Regions from separate parts of the Sporosarcina sp. USHLN248 genome, predicted to be linked through region 4. Evidence: predicted binding sites of a transcription regulator. Region 4 holds the regulator's gene; each other region holds the start of a gene.
What was found. The regulator CtsR, encoded in region 4, represses protease genes until heat stress. The targets are predictions, from matches to a motif close to ATGGTCAATAAAGGTCAAACA.
Positions count from the first base shown of each region.

Region 1 (4,517 bases), on a different contig from region 4:
TTCTGTATACATTAAAAAATATGGCACAAATAAAAACCGGTTAGAATTAGGCACCATTTGCTTATTTATTATCTCCTCAATCGTTTCATTTGTATAGACCCATCCATCTGTAGGTTCAGTATCCGTATACACTGAAATTGGCAAAGGAAGTAGAAGAAACCGTATACCTTAATACACCGAACGATCATGTCTCTAGTCTCATAGACCGAATTGATAGTCCGCGGAATGTACGCATCATTGATCATATTGATGAACGCATACCGATGAACATCGGGGCCGCTAATAAAACGATGATAGCAGATGCGCCTCCTCATAATACGGATGCCTTGCTGCAACGGCTAATTCCGGAAGGCACCATTAGCATTTATATTTGAAATTTCTCACGTGTGCGCACCAATTGGCGAACGCTGATCTCCATTCTGGTGTTTCAAAGAATTGCTCAACCGTTTGCGTTTCGGAATGCATACGATGAATCGATTAAGTGGGGCAATGCCTCCTGCCCAAATACCGTTATTCGCGTCGTTATCTTCTTCTCTTACTAATAAAAGGGGGAGTCCAAATTGATAAGCCATGGAAGGTTCGACTTGTGAATAGACCGACCCTTGCCAGACTGGCGTAAATGTTGCAGGGAGAACCTGTATTCGTCTCGATCGTACGAACTTTGAAGCGACGAAGGTTTAGCGCCAACATGCCCAAAGCTCGATGAAACTAATCGGCGAATATCAGTTAAGATGGCTTCGGGGTAACTTTCACTTAACGGTAATGTACGCGGAAAGAACAAAGCATCCTCGATCTCTTCAATTTAACGGTTTAGAAATTTTTGTTGGTAGCCATTTAAGTGAGTTGTCGTACTTAGAAAGACCGGGATACGATAGGCGCGATCGATACACTCTTGATGTGCTGATTGTAGACTTGTGTGATTTATACGTAACTCGTTATATCCATCGCGATTCATTTTATCACCTACTTTCTCAAACAGCATATGGAGTAGAAATAAAAGTACTTGGACAGTATGACAAAGTGTGCATCAATCAAAAAACTTGAAAGTCAAAAAAGGTCAGAGTATAATAAAGTCATAAGTCAAAGATAGTCAATGTCAAATAACATAAATGATTAATACGATAAGGAGGAAATGCTTTATGAAATGTCAACATTGCGGTATAAACGAAGCGACAATGAGCTTACGGCTTCAAATGAATCATCAACGGTTGCAAATGAATTTGTGCCATACTTGTTTTCAAGAGATTCAAGGTCAAATGAAGATGCCGTCATTTGGCAATGATGCCAATCAATTTTTCCAAGCGAACGGCAATCCTCAAGCATATACACAAGTTAGAGAAGTTGATGGAAATCAAGGAAACGGCTTGTTAGACCAACTTGGCAAAAATCTTTCGAATGACGCCAAGGAAGGGCGAATTGACCCAGTCATCGGCCGCGATCAAGAAGTGAAACGCGTTATTGAAACATTAAATAGAAGAAACAAAAACAACCCGGTACTCATCGGGGAACCAGGTGTCGGTAAAACAGCAATTGCAGAAGGATTAGCTTTGAAAATCCATGAAGGCGATGTCCCTGCAAAACTATTGAACAAACAAGTTTATGTATTGGACGTCGCTTCACTCGTTACGAACACCGGCATTCGCGGTCAATTTGAAGAGCGCATGAAGCAGTTAATTGAAGAAATCGAAAACCGGAAAGAGGTTATCGTGTTCATCGATGAAATTCACCTTCTCGTTGGTGCAGGTTCGGCGGAAGGTTCCAAAATGGATGCCGGAAATATGTTGAAACCAGCATTGGCACGTGGCAGCATGCAACTGATCGGTGCAACGACGTTAAAAGAGTACCGTCAAATCGAGAAAGACGCTGCACTCGAACGCCGATTCCAGCCGATCATTGTCAAAGAGCCTTCTGCGGAGGACGCGATCACCATCTTACACGGCATTAAAGACCGTTACGAAGCTTTCCATGAAGTACGTTATTCGGATGAAGCGATCCGGGCATTCGTCACATTGTCACAGCGCTACATCCAAGACCGGTTTTTGCCGGATAAGGCAATTGATTTGATGGATGAAGTGGGAGCACGTTTGAATTTGAAACAGTCTTCAGCAGATGCGGATTCAATCGGCAAGAGATTGGAACAAATCGTTCAACAAAAAGAACAGGCTGCAGAAATGGAAGACTATGAAAAGGCTGCAACATTGCGCCAGGAAGAAATTCAATTGCGACAACAACTACAAAATGCGAAACAAGGCGGGGCTTCAATGTATGAAGTGACCGTTGAAGACATCGAAGCGATCGTCGAAGAGAAAACAGGCATCCCTGTAACGAAACTGCAAGCTTCTGAACAGGCAAAAATGAAAGACCTATCCGACAACCTACGGAAAAAAGTAATTGGACAAGAAGAAGCGGTCGAAAAGATCGCAAAGGCAATCCGACGAAGCCGCGCAGGCTTGAAATCAAAACATCGTCCAATCGGATCGTTCTTATTCGTCGGCCCAACAGGTGTCGGTAAAACGGAAATTACAAAAGTATTGGCGGAAGAATTATTCGGTTCCCGTGACACATTAATCCGTCTCGATATGAGCGAATACATGGAGAAACACGCTGTCTCTAAAATTATCGGCTCACCTCCGGGCTATGTGGGCCACGAAGAAGCAGGCCAATTAACGGAACAAGTTCGCCGCAACCCGTATTCGATTGTATTGCTTGATGAAATCGAAAAGGCGCACCCTGATGTTCAACATATGTTCCTTCAAATTATGGAAGATGGTCGATTGACCGATTCACACGGTCGAACAGTCAGCTTCAAAGACACCGTCATCATTATGACGAGTAACGCCGGAACAGGGGAGAAAAAAGTAAGTGTCGGGTTCAATCAAACGACACATGAATCCGTCTCCATGCTGGAGTCACTTGGAAACTACTTCAAGCCTGAATTCTTGAACCGTTTCGATGCGATTGTCCAGTTCAATGAATTAACTGAAGACAATTTGCTCGACATTGTCGACTTGATGCTCGTTGATTTAGAAGAAGCGATTGAAGAAAATGACATTGAGATTTCTATTTCTGATGAAGCGAAACGCGAATTGGTGAAAATCGGCTACGACAAACGTTTCGGGGCTCGACCACTTCGCAGAGTCATCCAAGACAAAATCGAAGATCCATTAACAGATCTCATTTTGGAAGAAGACCAGATTGAAAAAGTCCATGTCGATGTTGTGGATGAAGAGATTGTTGTACGTAAAGCATGATGGGATTAAAGAACGCCTCCTGAATTTTTTCGGGAGGCGTTTTTTTGTGTAGAAGCGATTGAAACAACTATAAATCCGTGCTCTTGCAAGCTGTTTTTACGAATCGAATGCATAGCTCCATCGTAAAAGCAGATAATAGTGTGAGGTGATTTAATGATGTTAAAGACAAGGACTTATATTGTTTGTTTTTTAATTGTTTTAAGCTTATTTGTTAGCAGTAAGTCCATCCATCCCAAGTCGATTGTGAGTGCGCAAAGCACTGTAGATGTTGAACTTCTGGATATTGAAACAAATGAGATCAGAACAATCGAAGCATATCCCAAAATACAATTGGAAGCTAAGAAAATTATAAAAGAAATTGATACGATTGTTATAAAATTAGATCCATTTCCAGACAAAGGTTATATGCTGAGAATCCCATTGACCCCATCTCTTCAATTGAAAAATGAATGGGTCAATTCGTTGATTGGTGAAGTGTTTATTATTATTCCGGAAGGTGACAAGCCATTTTTACTCATATTTGATGATAAAAACAAGCCTTATTTTTTTCCTTCAAAAGGGAAATTGATTCAATCCTAAAAATGTTGGATGTACCCATTTGAAAGCATTACATCTGCGCCCCAAATATACCTAAATACTGCTCCTGCAATACAAATCCGTTATTTTTCCATCCGAGTGTATTCAACATATAACCTAATCCATCCGCATGATATCTTCCGGCTATTTTTTGATACGCTAGCAGTTCATAGACTCCATTCGAATCAAAATCCACTGGATACAATCCACTTAAAGGATCGACAAAACCGGTGATTGGCGTTTTCAACTTGCCATTCGGATCATATATTTCATTTAAATAGCTTGGATCTCTCGTGGAAATATCAATAATATACCTCTCATTATTTGGTCTGCTAATTACTTCAACTTTATAATGATCTTGATAAGTGACATCGTATTGAAAATGGTTATTATAAACATCCGAATCAAAAAGGATGGTTGCTTTGTTTCCGATAAACGAAACAATATAATAGTTAATAATTCCACCACTGCCGCCTGTAGCCATACCGATTAATATGTCCTCTACGCCATTGCCTGTGAAATCGCCCAAGAACAGAGTCGGATTATAGCCTTCATTGTTATGAAGCGGAAGACTTGTCACTACTCCTGTTCGACCATCCTGAACGTGAAGAACGATATTTCGAATGTACGGACTATCCGGTGTTTTTGTGCCAGTTAGATAGACGTGATCAATTACCCGGTCACCCGTTA
Region 1 is NZ_JBBCZC010000006.1:76,121-80,637, reverse strand. Features, by position in the region: gene WFH04_RS03905 (IclR family transcriptional regulator domain-containing protein) at 132-374, shown strand; gene WFH04_RS18315 (hypothetical protein) at 381-572, opposite strand; gene WFH04_RS03895 (ATP-dependent Clp protease ATP-binding subunit) at 1,140-3,251, shown strand; gene WFH04_RS03890 (hypothetical protein) at 3,408-3,830, shown strand; gene WFH04_RS03885 (VCBS repeat-containing protein) at 3,859-4,517, opposite strand, start outside.
Region 1: WFH04_RS03895 (ATP-dependent Clp protease ATP-binding subunit) is a predicted target of CtsR. The motif match lies at 1,044-1,064, and genes of this name have one in related genera.

Region 2 (4,517 bases), on a different contig from region 4:
CTGAACCGATATTGGAAGTCATGATAACAACTGTATTCGTAAAATGAACTAATCTTCCTTGGCTATCAGTAATTCGTCCATCATCCAAAATTTGAAGCAAAATATTGGAGACATCAGGGTGTGCCTTTTCGATTTCATCTAACAAAACGACTGAATATGGATTGCGCCTTACCGCTTCTGTCAATTGTCCGCCTTCTTCATAGCCGATATATCCCGGAGGTGCACCTACTAAACGGGAAACACTATGTTTTTCCATATACTCGGACATATCAATTCGGATGAAATGATCTTCCGAATCGAAAAGTGTGGCGGCCAATGTTTTCGCGAGCTCTGTTTTACCGACACCTGTTGGCCCTAAAAATAAGAAAGAACCGATCGGTTTATTTGGATCTTTAATACCTGCACGAGCACGCCAAACTGCTTCCGTCACAAGCTGGACTGCGTCATCCTGGCCGATAACCCTTTCCTCAAGCGTTTCACGAAGGCGCAGTAGCTTTTCTCGCTCTCCTTCTACCAATTTTGTCACTGGGATTCCTGTCCAGCGCGCCACAATCATGGCAATTTCATCCTCCGTTACTTCTTCTCTCAAAAGTCGGTTATCTTGACTATTTGCGAGTGGCGCCTCCAATGTTTGGAGTTCCTTTTCCAACTCTGGAATTTTGCCATATTGGAGTTCAGCGGCTTTATTTAGATCAAACCGGTTTTGTGCATCCTCCAATTCACGGCGATAACGGTCCAGTTCTTCACGCTTCTCTTGGATTTTTCGCAATGCTTCCTTTTCTTTATTCCACTGCTCTCTCATGTCAGCAGAAGAATCTTTCAGATCACGCAGTTCTTCACGCAACGCTTCCAAACGGGTTTGGCTTATTGCATCCTTCTCCTTTTGCAATGCTTGTTCCTCAATTTCAAGTTGCATCATTCTGCGAGTGACAGAATCAAGCTCTTGCGGCATAGAATCAATTTCCGTGCGAATCATTGCGCTCGCTTCGTCAATTAAATCAATCGCTTTATCCGGCATGAAACGCTCTGTTAAATAACGGTCTGACAATGTAGCGGCCGCCACGATTGCTCGATCGTGGATTCGGACACCATGATGCAGCTCGAACCGCTCTTTCAGCCCTCGTAAAATGGATATCGTATCCTCTACAGAAGGCTCCCGCACAAATACTTGCTGGAAACGCCTTTCCAATGCTGGATCTTTTTCAATATATAAGCGATATTCATCCAAAGTCGTTGCACCGATGCAATACAATTCTCCTCGCGCAAGCATCGGCTTCAGCATATTGCCCGCATCCATTGCTCCTTCCGTTTTGCCAGCACCGACAATCGTATGGATTTCATCAATGAAAAGTATAATTTCCCCTTCGCTATCTTTCACTTGCTTCAGTACGCCCTTCAGACGCTCTTCAAACTCACCACGAAACTTTGCCCCGGCAATTAAAGCACTCATATCCAATTCAAATATTTGCTTGTTTTTCAACCCGTCCGGCACATCGCCTTTTACAATCCGTTGCGCAAGTCCTTCCACGATTGCCGTTTTCCCGACTCCCGGCTCGCCAATTAATACAGGATTATTTTTCGTCTTTCTCGATAAAATCCGCACAACATTACGAATTTCTTCATCCCTGCCGATAACAGGATCCATTTTGCCGCTTTTTACATCTTCTACAAGGTTTCGCCCAAATTGTTCAAGCGGTGTACGTTGGTCTTCTTGCACGCCGTCCATTCTCATCTGCATTCACCTCATTGTTTGACTTTGACTATCTTTGATTAATTAAATTATAAGGAGAAATAGCGTTACTGTACATTTTTTTGCTTGCTCTATTCTCCTACCCGCACGATAATCAATAAAACATATTTATGAATGCAATAACTGGCGATTCGCAACAACGATACCATCTTCATCTGCATAAACATAATGGCCTTCGACCCAATCGATATCCCCGAAAAACAAAGACACGCCTCGCTCTCCCTTGCCTTCCTTATTGCTTTTAAAAGGATTCGTGCCTAACGCTAAAATGCCGATATCCATTTCTGATAAGTCTGCGGAATCTCTAACGCAACCATTAATAATGATTCCTGCCGCTTTACGTTCTGTCGCAATGCTCCCTAACTTGTCCCCCAACATTGCACATCTCATCGACCCTCCACCGTCTACGACTAATACGTCTCCTTCTTTTAAAGATTGAAGTGCTTCTTTTACCAAAACATTGTCCTCAAATGCTCTTACAGTAACGATTGGACCTGAAAAACGTTTTCGTTTTCCGAATGAATGGAATGGTGCTGTGCAAAATGATAATTCCTTGGCATATTCATCACATAAATCTGCAGTTTTAAACTCCATGCTGTATTCCCCTTTCAGTGCGATTTGTTTATCAAAAAAAGCTGAATGACAAACGTCAAACAGCCTTTTCTCCCCATCATATAACTTCTTCATAAATAGAACTTGTTCCATAGAAGCTATGCTTGAAATAAATGCCGCTTAATGGAATATCGCAAAAAAATACGCCACGCATTCTATCGCTTGAATCTTTGTCGCTATGGGACAGAAGAAACAGAACGCGAGTGATTGAAAACGACTTGAGCCGCATTTACTGATAGCAATAATCTATTTTAATCTCACAAGACAAGATGGATCATCGTACGCCTAACGCCATTTTTGCATAGCGGGACATTTTGTCGCGTGACCAAGGTGGATTCCAGACAATATTGACATCTACGTCTTTCACCTCAGGAAGCTCAGATAGTTCTTGCTTAATATTCATGACGATTTGCGGACCCATTGGACATCCCATAGAGGTTAGTGTCATGTCCACCTTTGCAGTGCCTTCATCGTCTAAGTCCACATCGTATACAAGCCCTAAATTGACAATATCGATGCCAAGCTCAGGATCGATCACATTTTCAAGTGCACCCATGATGCTGCCTTTCATATCATCATTCATTGATATTCCCCTTTCCGTCCATTATTATCTTCATCATAGCAAAGTTCTGCCTACTCCTTCAAATAACTTGCCAGCCAATCGGATGCTCGCAGCATTGCAGATCTTGATACTGTATGTCCAGCAGATGGTTCAGAGATAAATTGAAATCGCTCTACATCGTCAGCATAATCCTCTTTTACGGCATTGTAAAAATTGAACGTTGGCTCATAAGGAACGACCGAATCTTGTTCTCCGTGATAGAAAAGGACTGGTCTGTGATTCAACGCTGATCGATGCTTCGTCAAATCAAATATAGACAATGTATCCAATAAAGACTTCCGTTCTTCATCCGTGATCGGCAATTTGAATCCGCGTCGTTCAAATTGCGACATTTGCGCTTTTGCGAGTTCAACGAAGCCTGGTGAACCCATCATGACAGCAGCCGCATCGATCCAAGGATAGACCGTTAAGCAACCTAATGTCGTAATGCCCCCCATCGATGTACCTCCAACGGTAATTTTATTCGTACCTCTGGCAGCTAGTTCCTGATGGAGAGTTTTCATTTCCTCAATCGACGTCAATACGATTTCCCAAAATCGGAGGCTCAGTTGGACTTCATCCAAATTTTCATCTCGAACGCCATGGAGATGTGCATCCGGAAGAAGTACTCTCACTCCTTGTTTCGCGATATTATATGCGTAATGTAAATTATGTTCCTTTGCACTTGTAAAACCGTGTAGGAAAATGGCTGTCGGAAGGTTGCTATTTTCAAGATTTTCCTCCACAATATGCAATAATGGAATGTTGCTCCAATTCTCTTCTTTTACAATGACCGTCATGCAAACACCTTCTGTTTCTTTTTTATGAGCGTAACAAAGTTTTATTGAAAAAACAAAGAGAATGGCCGCATGGCGGAATTTTTTGACTTACCCCCTCTTCAAAAGATAAGATAGTATCAATTACATCTTAGTTAGTTGGAGAGGTTTTTTTATTTGAAACGTTATTATTATGCTCTCTTTTAAGAGGGGCAGCTATAGAGGAGGGCATTCATATGAAACCGCATTTAATCGTCCTTGATTTGGATGGAACATTGCTAACCGATGAAAAAGTCATTTCAAAAAAAACTGAACATACATTGAAGAAGGCGAAAGATCATGGGCATCAAGTGATGATTGCAACAGGCAGGCCATACCGAGCTAGTGCCATGTACTACCGTCAATTAGGGCTTGAAACGCCAATCGTCAATTTCAATGGAGCGTTTGTTCATCATCCTACTGATCGTTCTTGGCAAACAATTCATGAAACGATCGCACTTCCTATAGTGTTAGACGTTGTTGAAGCAATGCGCGAGTTTCGACCGCACAACATCGTAGCCGAAGTGATGGATGACGTGTATATGCAATATCACGATGAACAGTTATTGGATATTTTCAATTTCGGGGATCCCGTTATTAGCAAAGGAGATTTAAGGAATTCCTTGAAAGTGGACCCAACGAGTTTGCTCATCCAAGCTGACGCTCAAACAGTCGACCCGATCCGCAAGCACTTGGCAGAAATCCATGCAGAAGCAATCGACCATCGACGCTGGGGGGC
Region 2 is NZ_JBBCZC010000001.1:113,736-118,252, reverse strand. Features, by position in the region: gene WFH04_RS00495 (ATP-dependent Clp protease ATP-binding subunit) at 1-1,738, opposite strand, end outside; gene rraA (ribonuclease E activity regulator RraA) at 1,859-2,344, opposite strand; gene WFH04_RS00485 (metal-sulfur cluster assembly factor) at 2,637-2,945, opposite strand; gene WFH04_RS00480 (prolyl oligopeptidase family serine peptidase) at 2,996-3,763, opposite strand; gene WFH04_RS00475 (Cof-type HAD-IIB family hydrolase) at 3,976-4,517, shown strand, end outside.
Region 2: WFH04_RS00495 (ATP-dependent Clp protease ATP-binding subunit) is a predicted target of CtsR. The motif match lies at 1,748-1,768, and genes of this name have one in related genera.

Region 3 (4,517 bases), on a different contig from region 4:
ACCGCAAGTTCAAAATGACGTTTTTGAGATGAATTTGGAATCGTTGTTACGACTAGCAACGCCCCGTTATCTTCACCGGCTTTCCCTAACTTATATTCCCTTAGCGCCTCGGTCGCATATACATCAACCGGTTCATCGCCAATGCTCGGCAACGTCAACACAGCTAGTTCAGCCCCTGTTGCTTGTTCCAAGTTACGACCAAGCCGATTCAACTCTTCTTTCTGTTCATAAGACAAAATTTGTGCATGATCTTGAATGAAGTAATCATATTCGTTCCAATTGGGGATTTCGGCTGCCAACACCCCGATTGGCATGTATACGAACAGTAGACATGCGACCGCGAACGATCGAACAAATTTCCGAATCACTCCTTGTCATCTCCGAAATCGACTTCAGGAGCTTTGTTTGCAGCCTCTTCTGCCTGGAAATACTCTTTCTCGTCAAATCCGAAAATCGAAGCGACTAATTTGCCCGGGAACCGTTTCACTTGTCGATTGTATTGGGAAACGACATCATTATAATCTTTTCTCGCAAAACCGATCCGGTTCTCTGTTCCAGCCAACTCATCCATCAGCTGCGTAAAATTTTGATTCGCTTTTAATTCTGGATAATTTTCCACAACTACTAATAAACGCCCTAACGCATTCGACAGCTCTGTATCTGCAGCTGCTTGCTCCTCAGGTCCAGAAGCGCCAGCCAATCTTGCACGCGCGTCAGAAATTTCCGCAATAACTTCTTTTTCATGGCTTGCATAGCCTTTAACGGTGTTCACCAAATTCGGAATAAGATCAAGCCGACGCTGCAACTGGTTTTCAACTTGCGCATAGGACTGCTCAACATCCTCTTCCAAGTTAACGAATTTGTTGTAGCTTGGCACCAATAACATTGCTACAATCGCTAATAATACAATGATTATAGCAATCGGCCCTAATAATTTTTTCATCTTACCACTCCCTACTCATCGATACTTTTTCATACCCGTAGCGTCTATCCATCCAAACTTCCCTCTTTCCCTTTCTATCGTATGAACATCTAAAAGGTTTCAAACATTTCAAAGTCAAATAAAAATGCCAGTGCCCTTTAACAGGCACCAGCATATCAATTTCATTATTTTAAATCTTTCATATCGCTACGCGTAATAATATGGTCGATCAACCCATATTCCTTCGCACGCTCAGCAGTCATGAAATTATCGCGATCTGTATCTCTCGCGATCACTTCCACTGGTTGCCCAGTACGTTCAGACAAGATCGTATTCAACTTTTCACGTAAGAAAAGAATGCGTTTTGCAGCAATCTCAATTTCTGTTGCTTGCCCTTGTGCACCGCCAAGTGGTTGGTGAATCATCACTTCAGCGTTCGGAAGCGCATAACGTTTCCCTTTCGTTCCAGCTGTCAACAAGAATGAGCCCATTGAAGCGGCCATCCCAATACAAATCGTTTGAATGTCAGGTTTAATGAACTGCATCGTATCATAAATCGCCATCCCTGCAGTAATGCTTCCGCCAGGGCTGTTAATGTAAATGGAAACATCCTTATCCGGATCTTCCGCTTCCAAAAATAAAAGCTGCGCTACGATCGAGTTCGCGACATTATCATCAATCGCGCTACCTAACATAATAATACGGTCTTTTAGAAGACGGGAATAAATATCATACGCCCGCTCACCCCGGTTTGTTTGCTCAATAACTGTAGGTATTAAATTCATTCGACTTTTCCTCCTTTTGGATGAATCAATCATAATCGCTCTGTTGAAACGTTACCCATTTCAACTGTACATCTATCATACAGATGTTGGTCAATAAAGGTCAAATATAACGCATTGAAAATAGCTATTGCATAATTTCCATATTCTTTGTATAATGAATCTTGTCTGTTACAAAAATTGCCCTCGTGGTGCAACGGATAGCACGTGAGATTCCGGTTCTCAAAATGTGGGTTCGATTCCTGCCGAGGGCGTAAAAACAATAAACTGCCGAAAATGTCTTTCATGACATTTTCGGCTTTTCTTTTGCAAATTTCTTTTCTTTGATGATAAACAAACTATTCAATCGGTGCAAGATTTTCTTCGATTTCCGTACGACGTTCTTCCAAAAACGGCGGTAAATCTAATCTTTCCCCTAACGTTTCGACATCCCCGTCAATCGTAAACCCAGGTCCATCCGTTGCGATTTCGAACAAAATGCCATTTGATTCCCGGAAGTACAAGCTTTTGAAATAGAACCGATCTACAATTCCTGAGGAATGAAAACCGTGCAACCGCACTTGTTCTTCATAATAGGACAGCTCCTCATCATCTTTAACACGAATCGCTAAATGGTGAATGCTGCCTCGACCAGGCTTTTCTGCGGGACCATCATCACTTTTCACGACGATTTCTCCAAAAACATCGCCTTTAGCCGAACGAAAGATCGCTTCATCTTCTGTCCGTGATACTTCAGTATAACCCAAAATATTTGTCAACGTTCCTGCGATTTTATTCATTCGGCGCACGGTTATTTCGACTGCTCCCATTCCCAAAATCTGATGCTCGATCGGAACTTCCGATTTGTCCCACACCTCATAATGCGGCAGTCTCTCACCTTTAGAAACTAACAACACCATGCGCAATCCTTCGGCATCTTCAAAGTGAAGGGCTTGGCGATTCGCATACGTTGTCACTTCACCATGCTTTACATTATGCTCTTCAAATCTTGATTTCCAATACGATAAACTCTCCTCTGTGGGAACGACTAATCCAATTCTCGTAATGGCATTTGTCCCACGATAAGTACGGCCTGCAAAAGGCATTTCAAAAAATGTAAGCTCAGTGCCTGGACTTCCCGTCCGATCGCCGTAAAACAAATGGTACATCGATGGATCATCTTGGTTTACGGTAACTTTCACACGGCGTAGCCCTAAAATCGTACGATAGAAACGGTTATTGTATTGAGCATCTTTCGTTAACATAGAAATATGATGATGTCCTTCAATTGGATACATAAAGCGATTCCTCCTATATAGGATCATGATTACCTTCACTTTATCATTCAAAACTTCTATCAACAAGAAACTTGTCTTGAATTCGAGATAATTTTTCCCGCCATAAGCGTTTACCTCTTCTTATAGGATGAAATCGATCCGCTCAATCAATTTCCCATAAATAGAAAAAAGCCATCTCCTTACTAAGGAAACGGCAATCTATTCATTATTAATTTTCATTTTCAACAAGCTGTGCTAGTCTTTCAATTGCTTGCTCTTCGTCTACACCCTCAGCGATTAAAGAAACCGTCGTTCCGCGAGCTACCGCCAAACTCATTACGCCCATAATGCTCTTCGCATTCACTTGGCGTTCATCTTTCTTTAAAAATACATCTGCTGTAAACTTATTCGCCTCTTGCACAAAAAGAGCCGCTTGTCTCGCCTGCAATCCGGTTTTCATATTCACTTCTACAGTTTTTTCCGCCATAATCAATAGACTCCTCTCTATTCAATCCTATTCAGTTTTTTCTATCCGATGCCGCTACTTCGCAAGTTTTCGGCAATTTCCTCGATTTTTCTCAATCGATGATTGACCCCTGATTTGCTGACAGTCCCGCCGGATACCATTTCACCTAATTCCTTAAGAGTAACATCTTGGTATTCGATTCGTAAATGGGCAATCTCCTGCAGCCGTTCCGGCAACTGATCAAGACCAATCGTATTTTGAATGAACTTAATATTTTCCACTTGCCGCTGTGCAGCACCGATCGTTTTATTCAAATTGGCAGTCTCGCAATTAACGAGCCGATTGACACTGTTGCGCATATCACGCAAAATGCGCACATCCTCGAATTTCATTAACGAAACATGCGCACCAATCAAACCGATGAAATCCGAAATCTTTTCGGCCTCTTTCAAATAAGCGATATAGCCTTTTTTCCGTTCAATCGATTTCGCGTTCAAATGAAATTTATTCATCAACTCGACAAGAGCTTCACTATGCTCCTTATAAAATGAGAAGATTTCCAAATGATAGGAGGACGTTTCCGGATTGTTGACCGAGCCTCCCGCCAAAAATGCTCCACGCAAATAGGATCGCTGACAACATTTTTTCTTAATTAACTGTCCGGCAATTTCATTTTTAAACTGGAATGTGCCCGTTAGAATATATAAATCCTCTAACAGTTGCTTGGCGCCTTCCCGAATCCGGCAAATATAAACATTGTTCTTTTTCAGTCGCATTTTTTTTCGGACTAATAATTCCACTTTAATTGGATACAGTCGCTTAATATTTGAATATAGCCTTCTTGCGATTGCTGCATTTTCTGTTTGAACATCGAGGCTCAACTGTTTATTTGAAAAAGAGAGCGCCCCATTCATTCGAATAAACGCTGCGATTTCCGCTTTTATACAACATTCGTCAGCTTCGATCTGTGTGAGCTCTTTTTTCACTTCTGATGCAAAAGACATGATTTTCCCCCTCTCGCGGCGACGATCAAGTCTATTCTATTTCCGCATGATCCATATAGGACATAATCCATGATGCCACTTTATCGG
Region 3 is NZ_JBBCZC010000068.1:1,713-6,229, forward strand. Features, by position in the region: gene WFH04_RS17380 (TPM domain-containing protein) at 1-368, opposite strand, end outside; gene WFH04_RS17385 (LemA family protein) at 365-943, opposite strand; gene clpP (ATP-dependent Clp endopeptidase proteolytic subunit ClpP) at 1,108-1,740, opposite strand; tRNA gene WFH04_RS17395 (tRNA-Arg) at 1,887-1,958, shown strand; gene WFH04_RS17400 (ring-cleaving dioxygenase) at 2,043-2,981, opposite strand; gene WFH04_RS17405 (HPr family phosphocarrier protein) at 3,190-3,447, opposite strand; gene whiA (DNA-binding protein WhiA) at 3,489-4,430, opposite strand; gene WFH04_RS17415 (gluconeogenesis factor YvcK family protein) at 4,462-4,517, opposite strand, start outside.
Region 3: clpP (ATP-dependent Clp endopeptidase proteolytic subunit ClpP) is a predicted target of CtsR. The motif match lies at 1,794-1,814, and genes of this name have one in related genera.

Region 4 (4,517 bases):
CAAGTTAACCTCACCACTGTTCTTTGGAGAACGAAAGTGCTTTATGAGTTTTTTAAAATGATTTAAGATTTATGCGCATGGCATGTCGTAGTACCCGTTTTCAGTTATCGTTTGTGTTAAGGGAACTGTTTATACGTTTTTTGATAAAAGCCTTATGCCGGTATTTTTAATTTATGTGAAACGATCGTCTTGCTCAACCGTATAAAAGAGTAGGTGATAATCCCAAATAAAAGAGGAGTTTTGTATGACACACTTATTATTGTTTTCATTAGTGGCGGGCATCATTTCGGCAATGGTTATTGTTCCGTTTACAGCGGTAAAGAAAGAGAGCGGTGAGGCGGCATTCAATAGGATTGCTGCTCTATCTGCGACAGTTGTTGCAATGACTGTCATTACCTTTGCAATTTATTATATAACGAACATGGATCGGAATTGGACATCGCTTTGGGCGTTGCTTCTTATTGTTACTTTTATTGGGGCGCTGCTTTCGACAGGAAAGGAACGAAGCGCCAAGGTTGTGCTCTTTTTAGGGGCACTATGCGTTGGGGCGTATATTCTAAGCGCACCGGTTTTCAACGCAAATAAAAAGTTTGCGGCGATGGAAATGGAGCAGCAAGTGGAAATCAAGGCGTTTGATGAAACGAAGACACCAGCAAGTGTGCCGCCTAAATTTGCGCGGAATAAAATGAAGAAGGCATTTGGGCAAGTACCGAATACGAGCTACTATGAATTGGGCCATTTGCAAATTCAAAAAGTGGATGGGAAATTTGTTTATATCGCTCCTGTAGAGTTTTCGGGCTTCTTTAAATGGTGGAATGGTAAGACGACTCCGGGCTATTTTACGATGAGCGCGACAGATTCGAATGATAATCCGAAGTTTGTAAAGACGGAAATGGCCTATACACCATCGTCGTACTTCCATAAACAAGTGGAACGTCATATGCGTATGGCAAAGCCGAATTTAATTTTTTATGGTGATGTGCAACTTGAAATTGATGATGAGGGCAAGCCGCATTATATCCGCTCTTATGGTGAGTTCATTACTGCGCGGAACGGCTTTGACGTGAAAGGGATCGTTATGGTAGACCCGGAAACAGGGGAAGTGGAACAATATTCACTTGAGGAAGTGCCGGAGTTTGTTGACGGCGCAGTTTCACCAGAAGCGGTCAGTCTTCAAAACAGTTATTTCGGGAAATATATTCATGGTTTTTGGAACTCAATTATCGGGAAAAAAGATGTGAAATTGCCTTCAGACGAAGGAGTAGAGGCGAATGTCAGCCCGGTATTCGATGAAAATGGGCATATGTATTATTTCACTGACTTTACGAGCCCGAAAGAGGAAGTTGATTCGATGTTAGGCTATGCGCTAACGGATGGTCGAACGGGCGAAGGGATTTATTATACAGGTAATTTGGAAGAATCGTATATGGATTCCCAAGGCACTTTACAAATAATCGAGAAGAAGTTCATTGAAAAGAAATGGTCCGGGGAAATGCCGGTACTTTATAACTTTTACGGTGAAGCAAGTTGGCTGACGCCGGTGCTTGATTCAAATGGGTTCCTACAAAACTACTTTATCGTTTCGGCGGCGAATCCCGAGATCTCTGTCTATGCAAATTCGCCGAATGAGGCATTGAAGCTTTATAAAACAGCTTTGCAGCGTGGCGGCAGTACGGTCGATGGAAGCTCGAATGCTGAGGAAGTGAAGACGACGGTCAATGTTGTCCGTGTGTATAAAGAACGTGTAGGCGACTTCACGATTGTTTCCGTGTTGGGTGATGATGGCAAAAATTATATCGTATCGACGGAAGCAATTCCGCTTTCGATCTATGTACAGGAAGGCGATCGTCTCGCCATTACGTTTTACGAAACAGGAGAGCTATTCCTTACTGTGAAAGAAATGAAAAATTTAACAATCGAATAGTAAAGAGGCAGCCGTCTTATTTTCTGGGGGCTGCCTTTTCCTGTTGTAAGTCGACAAATTGCTAAGTTAGGTGACATTCATGATATATTCCTCTTTAAGTCCATCCGTAAAAGGCAATGCTCGGATAAAGGCGAACAGTTTGTCGAATTCTGTTTCATTACTGCAAGATGTTTAAAGAGTTTCACGCGGGCTGGAAAAGGAATAAAAAAAGCGGAGGGAAAATCCTCCATGTAGCTAATGATTTTATCATGAACGAAAGGAATCTAAAATGTTCTTTTTCCCTTCTGTTTTAAAAGTGAGAACTTTATCGGTCGGTTCGTATTGATCGCCGTAGAAAGTCTCATCCTTATACGTGTGGATTTCTTCGTATGTTGTTTTCATCGCTTCGTAAACCGCTTCTTCATCTGCTTCGGTTGGCGACCAATAGAGAATTTCCATTTCATTTTGCTTACCTGTTGATAGCGATCTTCTACTATAACCAATTCTTCTTGCATGGTGAAATTGCTCTCTGGCATAAAACCGCAGTCTTTTCTCGGTATCCGTATCTTTATAATCGAGCGGCTCCACTTCAAGTATAATCGGTTTTCCTTTCTGTTTTAATGATGCTATTAACTTTTTGCCTATGCCCATGCCACGTGATTTTTCGGAGACATATAAATAATCGATAAAGATGAATGTTTCCGTTTCTGCATACATTAGAACGTGGTGGAGGCCTTCTTCTTTTCGATAAACATTATTTTTATCTTTCAAAAGTGCATCCATATGTTCTTTCGACTTCATTTCTTCAATTGGAAAATATTCGCTAAGCTTATCATACCAGTTCATTTTTAGATTCTCCTCCGTTAATAGGTGTGAAAATATGCATAAGATAGAACATGAATCATCAGCTACTTGAATGCCCCTCTGTGTTCAAGATTCAACTGATTATAGAGCGAGTTTCGGGTGTGCAAATGGGGTAGAGAGGGTGAAAAGGACGGACATGATAAAAGATGATTGTTTGCCTCAATCATCCTCATCCGTCCTAAGCCCGCTCGAAGAAGAGGAAAAAGAGGTCAGAAAAAATCCTCAAAAAGATAAATACCCGATTTTTAAAACTTTAAACATACATCTTTTCACATTGCTTATCGATTGATTTTAAGGACTTTTTTCATGTACAATTAAGTCAAATATAGTCAAAGTCAGCGAATGGACATCTAAGAGAAGAGGTGAATAGGATGCGTAACATTTCAGATATTATAGAAGGGTATTTGAAGGCGATTATCGAAAAGGAAGATAAAGGCGCTATTGAGATTAAAAGAAGTGAAATTGCGGAAAAATTTCAATGTGTGCCTTCTCAGATCAACTATGTTATTAATACCCGATTCACATTGGAGCGCGGTTATGCGGTCGAGTCAAAACGGGGTGGCGGAGGATACATTCGTATTTATCGTATCCAAGCAAATTCGCATAAGGAATTGATCGAGCATATTTTGGAAGGATTGCAAAATGGAGCGACTTATACGATGGCTGAAGATGTAGTACATAGGCTATTGGAAGATAAGGTTATCTCCATGCGCGAAGCTAAAATCATACTTGCAGCGGTTGATCGTACGACGCTCCATTATCCATTGCCCGAACGAGATGTCATAAGGGCTCGAATTTTGCAGGCGATGCTATTGACGTTACTATACGAACAAATGGAATGATAAATTTGATAAGGACGAGGTGGCAATGATGAACTGTGACAACTGTAAAGAAAGACCGGCGTCTGTCATATTTACACAGGAAAGTATGAGCGGCACTTCGGAGCGACATCTTTGTGAAAAATGCGCATTCCAATCGCAAATGTTTCAATTCGATCCGAATCAGGAACCGTTGTCCATCCAACAATTCCTTTCTCATTGGTTTGGTGGAACAGAATTTCAGCCGTATCAGCAAACGAGGGAAAGTGCGCCGGAAGGGCCGAAATGTCCAGAATGTGAGTTGACTTTCAAACGCTTCATGGAAATTGGCAAATTTGGATGTCCGACTTGCTATGATACATTTAGAGATAAATTGCCGCGTATATTAGGAAAGCTTCATAACGGCCATACAAAACATGTTGGCAAGATTCCAATTTCATTCAATGAACATTTTGCTTTGAAGAAGAAAATAGAAGAAATTCGAGTGAGAATGCAAGATGCTATTGCGGAAGAGCGATTTGAAGAAGCTGCGATATTGCGTGATGAAGTAAATGAATTGAAGCAACGTCTATCAGAAAGTGGCGATGGAGGTGCAAACGGCCATGTCAATTGATAAATTCATGAAGCATGCGACTACGGGATGGATGACTTCTCACGGAGAGCAATCCGATATAGTTATGTCGACCCGTATTAGGCTTGCACGCAACTTGAGAGGGCATCGTTTTCCGATAGCGTCTACTGAAGAGGAAGCACAAAAGGTCGATGAAGCAGTTACAGCATCTTTGCTTAATTCTAATGAAAACGGGTATGCCTATATGAAGATGTCGGATATTCCCGCATTGGAGAGGCAAGTATTAGTAGAAAAGCATTTAGTTAGTCCTCAGTTGATAAATCCGGACCGCCATGGCGCTGTTATTTTATCAGAAGACGAG
Region 4 is NZ_JBBCZC010000010.1:57,498-62,014, reverse strand. Features, by position in the region: gene WFH04_RS05980 (hypothetical protein) at 245-1,924, shown strand; gene WFH04_RS05975 (GNAT family N-acetyltransferase) at 2,171-2,749, opposite strand; gene WFH04_RS05970 (CtsR family transcriptional regulator) at 3,139-3,609, shown strand; gene WFH04_RS05965 (UvrB/UvrC motif-containing protein) at 3,635-4,198, shown strand; gene mcsB (protein-arginine kinase McsB) at 4,188-4,517, shown strand, end outside.